3 regions of the Amedibacillus sp. YH-ame6 genome follow, and region 3 is predicted to be linked to each of the others. Evidence: predicted binding sites of a transcription regulator. Region 3 holds the regulator's gene; each other region holds the start of a gene.
The links. Region 3 encodes HrcA, which represses chaperone genes, less so after heat shock. Its sites were predicted from a motif close to TTTTAGCACTNNNNNNNNNNNAGTGCTAAAA; they were not measured.
Positions count from the first base shown of each region.

Region 1: htpG (molecular chaperone HtpG) is a predicted target of HrcA. The motif match lies at 1,437-1,467, and genes of this name have one in related genera.
Region 2: ACWG0P_RS11895 (ATP-dependent Clp protease ATP-binding subunit) is a predicted target of HrcA. The motif match lies at 2,215-2,245, and genes of this name have one in related genera.

Region 1 covers NZ_JBSPEZ010000013.1:25,549-29,847, forward strand. Annotated here, with positions in the region: gene ACWG0P_RS09550 (YbhB/YbcL family Raf kinase inhibitor-like protein) at 1-123, shown strand, start outside; gene ACWG0P_RS09555 (VOC family protein) at 104-484, shown strand; gene ACWG0P_RS09560 (AEC family transporter) at 477-1,409, shown strand; gene htpG (molecular chaperone HtpG) at 1,525-3,462, shown strand; gene ACWG0P_RS09570 (DUF4234 domain-containing protein) at 3,624-3,956, shown strand; gene ACWG0P_RS09575 (DUF2752 domain-containing protein) at 3,961-4,299, shown strand, end outside.
Region 2 covers NZ_JBSPEZ010000019.1:16,877-21,175, reverse strand. Annotated here, with positions in the region: gene ACWG0P_RS11895 (ATP-dependent Clp protease ATP-binding subunit) at 1-2,158, opposite strand, end outside; gene ACWG0P_RS11890 (cation diffusion facilitator family transporter) at 2,353-3,558, opposite strand; gene ACWG0P_RS11885 (hypothetical protein) at 3,626-4,299, shown strand, end outside.
Region 3 covers NZ_JBSPEZ010000014.1:71,426-75,724, reverse strand. Annotated here, with positions in the region: gene dnaK (molecular chaperone DnaK) at 1-543, opposite strand, end outside; gene grpE (nucleotide exchange factor GrpE) at 561-1,178, opposite strand; gene hrcA (heat-inducible transcriptional repressor HrcA) at 1,188-2,201, opposite strand; gene ACWG0P_RS10260 (hypothetical protein) at 2,875-3,501, opposite strand; gene ACWG0P_RS10255 (ABC-2 transporter permease) at 3,559-4,218, opposite strand; gene ACWG0P_RS10250 (ATP-binding cassette domain-containing protein) at 4,215-4,299, opposite strand, start outside.

The DNA of each region.
Region 1 (4,299 bases), on a different contig from region 3:
CATGTTTATGCATTAGATACATTGTTGCAATTAGAAAATGGATTCTATATGAATGAAATGTTTCATAAGATGAAGGGACATATCCTAGAAGAAGGTGTTTTATATGGAGTATACGAAAATTAAGAAGATTGATCATGTAGTGTTAACAAGCAAACATGTAGAAGAATGTCTTGGCTTTTATAGAATGTTAGGATTTAAAGTTGTAGAGGAAGGTATGCGTTTTGCCTTATATGCTGGAGATTTTAAATTGAATGTGCATATAGAAGGACAAGAGTTAAAGCCCAATGCATATCTTGCAAAACCAGGGACATTGGATTTATGTTTTGAAATTGAGGACTCTTTAGATGAAATGATACATGCGTTGGATAAACAAGGGATAAAGACTTCTGAAATAGGAATCAAACATGGAGTATTGGGGGAGATGCATTCCTTTTATGTGCGTGATCCAGATCAGAATTTATTAGAATTCTGTAGTTATGAATAGCTTTCTATTTGCATTTGAAACTGTGTTTCCTTTATGCGCAATGTTGATGTTAGGTTTTTTAGCACAAAGGCTTCGTTGGATACAAGAGACAAGTGTACGACAGATGAATCAGGTTTGTTTTTATTTGTTTTTACCAATGTCTTTATTTTCAAGTGTATATCATAGTTCGTGGGAAAATATATCGTGGAAGTTGATTCTATTTGCAGTGGGTGTAGTGCTGCTTTCTTTCCTAGTTATTTTATGGATGGTACATCACTCATCAATGAAAAATATTCGAAAAGGTGTTGTTGTACAAGGGACTTTTCGTAGTAACTTTATTTTGTTTGGACTACCATTAACCATTTCTTTCTTTGGTGAACAACATGCAGGTACGACTGCTATATTAATTGCGTTTATAATACCTTTGTACAATGTTTTATCAATTCTTGTTTTACAAGGGTATGGAAATAGCAAATGTAGTGGAATCACCTTATTGAAGAAGACATGTAGCAATCCTTTGATTATTGGGGCAGCATGCGCATTTGTGTGTGTCACATGTAATGTAAGATTATTGAAACCGATAGAAGTTAGTGTTGAGATGATTGCGGATAGTGCAACGCCACTTGCCTTATTTCTACTAGGGGCTAGTTTTGTATGTGCTAAGGTTCGTCATAATCTTCATGTATTGATGCTTGTAAGTATTGGAAAACTTTTGATCTTACCGGGATGTGTGGTAGGACTTGCATGGTGGTTTGGATTTCGACAAGAAGCATTGATTGCTTTACTAGCGATGAGTGCAAGTCCGACGGCAGTGTCAAGTTTTACAATGGCACAAAGTATGAATATGGATCACGAATTAGCAGGACAAATCGTTGTGTTTACAACGCTATTTAGTATTCTGTCTTTATTCTTATGGATTAGTTTTATGAGAATGATAGGAGTATGAGATTTTTCTCTTATACTTTTTTATTCTTTTTAGCACTATAATGTTGACAGTGCTAAAATAATGTTTTATACTATTAGCAGACTTATATAAAGAGTGCTAATAGGAGGTTGCGAACATGGCAAAAAACAAACAGTTTAAAGCAGAATCGAAACGACTTTTGGATCTAATGATCAATTCTATTTATACGCATAAGGAAATTTTCTTACGTGAATTAATTTCCAATGCAAGTGATGCAATTGATAAGCTATATTATGAAGCATTATCTAATAACATCAGTGGAATTAATCGTAGTGAGTTTAAGATTCATTTAGATGTAGATAAAGAGAACCGTGCATTAACCATTAGCGATAATGGGATTGGTATGACAAAAGAGGAGTTAGAGGAAAACCTTGGTACCATTGCGAAGAGTGGTTCTTTAGCTTTTAAAGAAGGCTTAAATGAGGAAGACGCAAAAGATGAAGCTGTAGATATCATTGGACAATTCGGTGTTGGATTTTATTCTGCATTCATGGTAGCTTCTCGTGTAGAAGTGCATACCAAAAAGTATGGAGAAGAAAAAGCATATATCTGGAGCAGCAACGCAGTAGATGGATACAGTATTGAAGAAACTACCAAAGAAGAACATGGTACAACTATCACATTGTATTTAAAAGACAATAGTGAAGATGAAAACTACGATGAGTATTTACAGCAATATGAAATTGAACGTTTGATTAAGAAGTACTCTGACTATATCCGATTCCCAATTGAGATGATGGTAGAAGAACAAAAACGCATCGAAGTTGAAAATGAAGATGAAAAAGAAAATGAAGAACCAAAATATGAAACTGTTCATGAATTAAAAACTTTGAACTCTATGATTCCTTTATGGAAACGTAGTAAATCTGATATTACGAAGGAAGAATACAATGAATTTTATCAAGATAAATTCAATGACTTCCACGAACCACAAAAAGTCATTCATACGAGTGTAGAAGGTGCAGTATCATTCTCAACACTATTATTTATTCCTGGAAAGGCGCCTTACAATTACTACCAACAAGATTACAAAAAAGGTCTTCAGTTATATAGCCGTGGTGTGTTCATTATGGACAATGCAGAAGAGTTGATTCCAGAACACTTCCGTTTTGTTAAGGGATTGGTTGATTCTCAAGATCTTTCATTGAACATTTCTCGTGAAATGTTACAACACGATCGTCAATTAAAAGTTATTGCAAATCGTATTGAAAAGAAAGTAAAATCAGAATTGTTGTTGATGTTAAAGAACGAACGTGAAGAATATGAAACGTTCTGGAAGAATTTTGGATTACAGATTAAATTCGGTGTATACAACGATTTCGGTGCCAATAAGGAATTGTTAGAAGACTTGTTGTTGTTCTATTCTTCAAAAGAAGAGAAACTTGTAACACTTGATGAATATATCAATCGTATGGAAGAAGGACAAGATTCTATTTACTTTATGAGTGGAGAGAAAATTGATGCGATTAACCAATTGCCACAAGTTAAGAAAGTAAAAGAAAAAGGTTATGAAATCTTATATCTAACAGATAACGTAGATGAATTCGCATTGCAAATTCTAGGTGCTTATAAAGAAAAGAAATTCAAAAATATCTCACAAGGTGATTTGGATTTAAGCAGTGAAGAAGAAAAGAAAGAATTAGAAAAGAAAAGTGAAGAAAACAAGGATATGTTAACTGGTATCAAAGAAGCATTAGGTGATAAAGTTAAAGAAGTAAAAGTATCCTCTCGTTTGATTGATGATCCTGTGTGCTTGAGTAGTGAAGAGGGAATGTCTTTTGAAATGGAAAAGGTATTGAGCGCAATGCCAGATGCAAATCCATATGGTATGAAAGCGACTCGTATTTTGGAAATCAATCCAGATCATGAGATCTTCAAAGCATTACAAAAAGTTTATGCTCAAGATAAGGATGCTGTAAAAGATTATGCAGACTTATTATATGATCAAGCGTTGTTAATCGAAGGGTTCCCAATTGAAAGTCCAACAGAATTTTCTAAGAAAATCTGTGAATTTATGATTCGCGCAAGTAAATAAAAAGAGCAAAGGACATATGAAACAACATGTGTCTTTTCTTTTGCAAGTTATTTTCTATAATACAGGAACAAAAAAATAAAAAGTTCATAAGAGGGGAATTTTTGCTAGGCAAATAACATAGTGTATGGTACTATGTTAGTTAGAAAAAGGGAGGATTTAATATGAGAAAACGTAGTCTTGTAAGTATGGTTATATTATCCATTATTACTTGTGGCATTATGCAATTAGTATATTTTTACCAAGTAATGTCGGATATCAACTATGCTAGTAAAGAGAATGATACAGCAGGTACAGATTTGCTTCTTACGATCATTACATGTGGTCTTTGGGGAATTTACTGTTATTGGAAGTATTCTAAGAAACTCGTAAATCTTGGAGGAGAAGATAACTCCATCATCAATGTAATTTTAGCCGTTCTTGGTTTTCAAATCATATCATTGATTATTTTACAAAGCAGTATCAATAACTTAATCGATCGTCAAAGTTCTTATTAGTGTTATGAAGAAGTATCGTGATCGTATTGCATTAGGTATTGGGATTTTCATTCTATTATTCTTTATTGGAAATGCCTGTCCCATTGAACATATGTTTGGAGTACCTTGTCCTGGCTGTAATATGTTTACTGCTTTATATTGGCTTTTAAGAGGCAATATAGAGACTGCGACGTATTATCATCCAGCTTGGTTGTTTTTCCTAATATACGCAGGTATATGCGCTTTTCTGTTTTATAAATATAAAGTAGATATGAAACAAACCATTGCCTTTAAGAGTGCTACTACGGTATTCTTGATTGTGTTTATTGGTATCTATGTAGTACGTATGATTACGGTATTTCCA
Region 2 (4,299 bases), on a different contig from region 3:
ATTGACTTCCTAAATTACTTGTCATAATCAACAATGTATTTTTAAAATCTACTGTAACCCCTTTGGAATCCGTTATACGCCCATCATCTAGTATTTGAAGTAACACATTGAATACATCCGGATGTGCTTTTTCGACTTCGTCAAATAAGATAATAGAGTATGGATTACGACGAACTGCCTCTGATAATTGTCCACCTTCATCATAGCCTACATATCCTGGAGGAGCACCAATCAAACGTGATACACTATGTTTCTCCATATATTCACTCATATCAATACGTACAATATGACTTTCACTATCAAACAATTGTTGTGCTAGGGCTTTTGCGACTTCCGTCTTCCCTACTCCTGTTGGTCCCAAAAACAAGAAACTTCCGATTGGACGATGTTCATCTTGAATTTGTGCCTTACTACGCATGATAGCGTCACTTACAAGTTCCAATGCTTGATCTTGCCCTATCACACGTTTTTGTAGAGAGGCTTTTAACTGTAATAATTTCGTACGTTCACTTTCTACTAAACGCGTTACTTCAACACCTGTCCATCGAGATACAATTTTTGCGATAAGTTCCTCGTTTACTATTTCTTGAATCAAAGCATCCTCTTTTTCTTTGGCGCCTTGTTCCTGTATTAATTTCTCCAAGTGAGGAATTGTTGCATATTGTAGTTTTGCAGCGTCTTCATATCGTGCTTCATTTTGCGCTTGTTCCAAATCTAAACGTGCTCTTTCTAGACGTACTTTTGCATCCTTACTTTCTTCAAGGATTGCTTTTTCATCTTCCCATTTCGTATACAATTCATCTTTTTTTAACTGTAAGCCTTTTAGCTCTTCACTAATTTCATGACATCGTTCTTTAGATTTTTTATCTTCTTCTTTTTTCAATGCAGTTTCCTCGATTTGTAACTGCATGATTCTTCGTTGTAATTCATCTAATTCTTGTGGCATGGATTCCATCTCAACACGCAAAGTAGCACAAGCTTCATCAATTAAATCAATCGCTTTATCAGGTAAAAATCGATCGGTGATATAACGATTGGACATCATCGCAGCTGCCAAGATTGCTTCATCTAGTATTTTTACCCCATGATAGGATTCAAAGCGATCTTTCAAACCACGTAAGATACTAATCGTATCTTCTACTGTAGGTTCTTGTACAAGCACCTTTTGAAAACGACGCTCCAATGCTGCATCTTTTTCAATATATTGGCGATATTCACGGAAGGTGGTCGCTCCTATACAGCGAAGTTCTCCTCTCGCTAACATCGGTTTCAACATATTTCCAGCATCCATACTACCTTCTGTTTTTCCAGCGCCTACAAGATTGTGAATTTCATCGATGAATAAAACGATATTTCCTTGTGCCTGTTTTACTTCTTCTAGAATTGCTTTTAATCGTTCCTCAAATTCTCCACGGTATTTCGCACCCGCTATTAAAGAACCCATATCTAGTTCAATCAACTTTTTATCTTTCAAAGAAGAAGGTACATCCCCCTTCATAATACGCCAAGCAATTCCCTCTACAACAGCCGTCTTACCTACACCCGGTTCTCCAATCAGGACCGGATTATTCTTAGTCTTACGTGATAAAATCTGTATTACACGGCGAATTTCATCATCGCGACCGATAATAGGATCAATCTTTCCATTCTTCACATCTTCAACTAAATCACGTCCATATTTATTTAAGGCTTCCAAATTACTTTCTGCATTTGGAGTATCCATGGTTTTTCCACCTCTGCGCAAGAGTTCTTCTTCTTTACATTTCTTTTCATCCAAATGAAATTCCTTAACGATCTGTTTAGAAATATAGGATTTATTGAAAAGAAGAGCAATAAAAACACTCGCAACACTTAAATATGATTCATGAACGGATTCACTCCATTGTGTGGCTTTTTGAAACGACTGCATCACTTCACTTGAAAATTGTGGATTCACATTCGTAGCACTTGCGACCCTTTCCATTTCTTGGTCAATTAGCTCTAATGCTTTTCCTTTATCTATTTGTAGTCGTTTACACAAACCATCCAATACATCATTTTCTAAAATCGCCTTTACCATCTGTATCGTATCTATCGTTGCATGTTGATAGCTTTTACAGATTTCAACGGCATGCATAATGACTTCCTGTAACTTCTCTGACATTTTTTCAAAGTTCATAACATCACTCCTTTAGCACTCTTATTACTCGATTGCTAAATATATTATAGCACGTCTTTTAGCACTGTCAATACTAGAGTGCTAATTTCTTTTCACTCCTGGCTTTAACCAATCGTATCTTATTATACACTCCCTTCTGATGCTTATTTCAAAGAAAAAAGACGATAGTTCCTATATCGTCTCGTTGATATAAATTATGCAGTATACGCACGATCAAAAGTAATCACTAAATAAAACTGTTTTCCTTTTTTGCTTACTTTTGCCTCTAACGCTCTTTGAATATCCAAGTTCTTCAGTTTTATATGATATGGTACGACCACATCGAATATCATATTGGTATGGGTTTCTCCTGGTACAATACGGAAGTCATGAATGGATAAATCTTGATCAAGTTCCTTAACTGCACTACGCATAAAATCTCTAAGTTCATTTGTCAAAGGATCATCGATTACGATTGGATCCATATGGATTACCATTTCTAATCCCATATTCTCTTTAAAGTCACGTTCCATATTGTCGATCATATCATGAGATTTCAAAATATCAACACGATAATCTACTTCCACATGAACACTAGCAAACAATCGTCTTGGTCCATAATCATGCACAATCAAATCATGCATCCCAAGTACCCCCGGAGTTCCCTCAATTCGTTTCGCAATTTCGCTTACCAATTCTTCCTTAGGAGCTTGTCCTAATATCTCATTTAGAGCATCTCGGATAATCCCATACCCTGCATAGATGATGAAACATGCAACAACCACGCCCATATATCCATCCAAATTGAAATGAATCAAAGGAGAAAGCATAGAAGAAACTAAAACCGCACTCGTTGCCATAACATCAGATATAGAATCAGCAGCCGTTGCTTGCATAATACTAGAATCAATCAGTTTTCCATATTTCTTATTATAGAAATACATCCAAAGCTTAATACCGATGGAAAAGCCTAAAATTGCAATACTCAACCAATGAAACGTAATAGTTTGAGGATGAAGAATCTTATCAAAACTTGTTTTGATAAGCTCTGCCCCTAATATCAAAATCAAACAAGCAACAATCATGGACGCGATACATTCATAACGTGCATGACCAAACGGGTGTTCTTCATCTGCAGGTTTGCTAGAAAGTCGAAAACTTACCAAAGAGATTACAGAGCTCCCAGCATCCGATAAATTGTTAATCGCATCTGCGGTTATCGAGACACTTTGTGCCAATGTTCCCGCTACAAATTTAATAAGACACAACACGATATTGTTTACAATTCCTACGATACTTGCCAAATTTCCATAGGCTTGTCGTACAGCGTCTTTTTCAATTTGATCCTTATGTCGTATGAATTTATGAATTAACCATGCAAACATGTTTCCACCATCTTTCATTAAGGAAAAGTTTAACATAATTTTATCGTTTCGTGAAGAACTTCATAATCTTTTCATCACAACATACAATATAGTGGTGAAGATTATGAAATATATTAAGGATATATTTTTATGTATGATTTTAATTCTAGTTTTATGGTTCGCAAAAGATACCTTACAGTATACAAAGGAAGCTTTAACTTTGTGGTTTGAAAAACTTGTCCCTTCCATGTTTGTAACCCTTGTTTGTATTCGTATCATCTATCATCGCCGTATCTTAGAGTATATTCGCATTCCTTTTATCTCACGCTTATTTCACATTGATCAAGGAACTTTATCGCTCATTTTATGTACTATGTTTTTAGGGTTTCCTAATGGAGCGTTATTTGTCGATGAGGCGTATCATTCGGGTACCTTAGATGAAGCTGGTGCAAAAAGAGTTTTGTATACGTGTAGTTTTGCAGCTCCAGGATTTGTTGTTATGACATGTGGTGCTTTATTGTTTCAAAGTGTTCGTATTGGTGTTTATCTTTTTGTAGCACAAATTTTGAGTGGAATGGTGTTATTGTTGGTAACGAGAAAACACCCTATCTATTCCAATTCCTCTACCTCACCATCCATTCCCTTATCCAAATCTATTACAACCTCCATTTTAGAAAGTGGAAAAGCCCTTTATATGATTGGTGGTTATATGATGTTGTTTATGAGTATTAGTGGAGTTCTGTTGCACTTTCTCCCTAGTTTTTTAGCACTTCCATTGCGTATCATCAGTGAATTTTC
Region 3 (4,299 bases):
CAACTCAAGGATAGAAACGTCAAATGTTCCTCCACCTAAGTCATATACAAGAACTTTTTGTTCTTTATCTGTTTTATCAATACCATAAGCAAGTGCTGCAGCTGTTGGTTCATTGATGATACGTTCTACTTCTAATCCAGCGATTTTACCAGCATCTTTTGTAGCTTGACGCTGTGCATCGTTGAAGTATGCAGGTACTGTAATAACTGCTTTTTCAACTTTTTCACCTAAATAATCTTCTGCATAACCTTTTAAATATTGAAGAATCATTGCAGAAATTTCTTGAGGAGTGTATTGTTTCCCTTCCATTTCTACTTTGTCATTTGTACCAATTAAACGTTTGATAGAACTTACTGTGTTTTTGTTTGTTACTACCTGACGTTTTGCAGCGTCACCAACGATTCTTTCACCGTTTTTGTAAGCCACAACAGATGGAGTTGTACGATTTCCTTCTGGATTTGTAATTACTTTACATTCTCCACCATCCATTACAGACACACAACTGTTTGTTGTACCTAAGTCAATACCAATAATTTTACTCATGTTCATTTCCTCCTATTTTATTCACTTACTTTTACAAGTGTAGCGCGTAATACGCGATCTTTTAACATATATCCTTTTTGAAGCACTTCCACAACAATTCCTGATTCCACACCTTCTATAGTTTCTTGCATCAATGCTTGATGGATGTTTGGATCAAATGGTTGATTCAACGCTTCAATTTCTTTAACGCCTTCTTTATCTAGTACGGTGATCAACTGCTGATAAATCATTTCAAACCCTTTTACATAGTTTTTTAATGCTTCATCTTCGCTCTTTACACTAAGCGCACGCTCTAGGTTATCAATAATTGGTAATACTTCAGAAGCAAATCCTTGAATACGATATTTACGAACATTGTCTGCTTCGCTTTGTAAACGTTTCTTCAAGTTTTCCGCATCTGCATATGCTTTGAAATAAGCATTCTTACTAGCGGCGATTTCTTCTTTTAATTTTATAATTTCTTCTTCTAATTCTTCAATTTTCTTTTTCTTACCAAACTTACTAGATTTTTTATCTTCCTTGCTTTCTTTGGAAGCCTCTGCCTGTTCTACTTCTTTGTTTTCTTCATTAACAACTTCTTCATTGCATTCACAATCACATGTTTCTTTTTCTACTACATCTTTTTCGTCCTGCATGTTGACCTCCTATCGTTCATTCCTATACATATCTTCAATTACTTTACTCATATACTCCATCAACGCAACCACACGATTATATTGCATGCGAGTAGGTCCAACAATCATTAGCTCCCCTTGTTCATCATCATTGATTTTGAACTTCGAAGAAATGACCGCCACATTGTTGACTTGAATAAGTTCATGTTCTCCACCAATTTCAATTGCCATATTTCCTTCATGGTTCGCAATCTGACGAAACAAAGAACTATCTTCTAGCATTTTCATCAATTCCTTTAACTTCTCTATATCCGCAAATTCCGGTTGATAGAGCATGTTGGATTGACCGCTACAATACACATTGTTTGTCGCAAATCGCATAAATGCGTTCACAAAGGCTTCAAATAACACCTCATGACGAGCTACATGAGATGCAAGCAATGGCTCAATCTCATTCATACGCACTACAATTTCATTGATTGGGGTTCCTGCTAACTTATCGTTCAATAAGTTACAACAAGTTTTGATGTCCTCTACACCAACATCTGTATTAAAGTTAAATGTCTTGTTCTCCGTATGCCCATGGTCTGTGATAAAGACTGCTACAGCACTTCTTTCGCTCAAAGGGAATAATTGAATATGCTGTAAGGTTTGGGTACGGCTTTCAGGACCTAATACAATGGATGTTAAGGATGTCATCTGAGAAAGTATATCACAACTCTTCTTGACGATTTCCTCTATGGAGTAATGACGCTCACTGAAGATTTGCGTTAAAGAATTCTTAACGGTATCATCTAGTTGCTTCTCCATTAGATGTTCAACATAGAAGCGATATCCCTTGCTACTTGGGATACGACCACTTGATGTATGGGTCTTTTCTAGCAACCCTAGCTCTTCTAACGCTGCCATTTCATTACGAATCGTAGCACTTGAGCAAACAAAATCTAACATATCCATCAAGGACTTGGAACCAACGGGTTCTGCCGTTCTCGTGAACTCATCAACGATGGCTTTAAAAATCAATGTCTGACGGTTTGTTAACATTCCATTCACTCCTTTCTAGCACTCATCCTCTATGTCTGCTAATAGTATATGACAGTTTTTTAGCACTGTCAACACTTTAGTGCTAAAAACATCAAATTAACATCATTTTCCATAATGTAGAAAGGACCCATTCCTATTTTGTATAAGAATGAATCCTTTATTTGCTAGTATAATGAACTTCCAAACATTACCGTATAGCTTATCTATTCTTCTATTATGAACATATTCCTGACATCTGTTATTTAAAATTTAGACATTCTATTCCTTATATAAATGCTTGTATAAAGTAAAAACAAATGTGTACAATATGCGTTGATTACCTCCACATAAGCTTTGTTATTTAAAAGACAAAGAAGACAAACAAAACCTAGAAGTAAACAAATGATACCAATAGCGTATAGTTTTGCATTTACATAGTTCTTATGTATTAGGAAAAAGAGGACAAATACCATGATAAACGCCATCGTATATTGAACTTGCATTTGGTTACTAAAGACACAATATGAAGTGATAAAAATATGTAATGTTATGAGAGCAATTTCATATTTATATTTAAAAGTTTTACTCAAAGTTTCCATACGATCTCCTTTAACTAAATATTATATAATAAAATTTTCAACACCCTACGTAGAATTATGATAACAATTACATTGTATCACATATCTAAAATAAATTAAAACACTCGATATGAGCGATCAAATTCTAAAAGATCCGCATCGATATATTTTTCAATCACATTGGTTTGATTCTTTTGAAACATCTCTGGAAGCTTTCTTTTCTGTAACCAGAAATTCAATGCACATAGTCCGATTCCCTCGACGATTGCAAGAAGAATATTCACCTGCAACACAAAGAATAATATCACAATCACTACAACTAATAGAAGTCCACTGATAATAAGTAATTTGCGATTGATGGTTGCGTATGTTTCTGTTAGAAAATCTGTATATTCACGAACAAACGCTAATACTTCATCACGGAAGGTATAAGGATGCATGTCTAAAAACCTAGGTCTTTTCTTCTTTGGCTTTTCGTAACATTCTTTCATCCATAAAATACGCATAGCACAATATCTTGCTGCATTGCGATTGCCTTCACTCTCGTATGTTTTGCCTTCCATATACATGATATTTACATACTCATCAATACTTACTTCAGCTTCACGATTTTTCAACAATGTATGCAATTGTTCTTTCTTTGCATCGGATAAAATCTGTTTTGATGCAACAAAGGAAGCATAGATTTCTTGTACTTCTTTTCTCCAGTTTAAGCTAACTTCTTCTAATTGTTCATGTTCCATAAAAATACCTCACAAGTAGTGCTATTATAGCATACTTTATGAGGTATCGTATATGTCTTAGAATTGTTTTTTGTTCATTATGTTTAAAGAAATGCGATAAGATACTGCCACGATTGCCAATGTTACCACAACCACTACCGCCACAATACCTAGCGAACCCATGGATTCTACCATTTGATACAAAGAAGTAAAATCAATGTTGAAGTATTTTGCTGCCGTTATCACAAGTGCACCTACCGCAAATGCTCCCGCAATCATACCAATCAGGGCAATTCTTCCTTTTTCTCCACCAAACTTTAGTTGTACTGGCAACATCACGCTTAATAGAATGAAGATGATGAAGATAAAAGCACCTAGCGTAAATCCCCATTGGGACCAATTGATAACAGAAGAGCGTGCCATATATAATCCAGTGGATACAAGAGAAGATAATAACCATCCACTGAATGACAAGATACATCCAAACAAGTATTTCTCACGTACATATAAAGAACGTGTAATAGGAAGTGTAAATAAGAAGGAGTAGCCATGATCGAGTTCATCATAAGAAATGGTACTCATAACCAACATGCCTGATACCACGGTCACATAACTCACCATAAAGACATTAGCACCATCTTGGGTTAAACCAAAGAATACAAACATTGCGAGTACAACGATTAACAATTGTCGATTGGTACGTAATACTTGAAAATCTTTTATGAGTAAACCTTTCATATAGAGTCTCCTTTCACCATCATTAAAATCATTTCATCCATCGTTCCTTTTTCCACAACGATATCTGGGTAATTATCCATA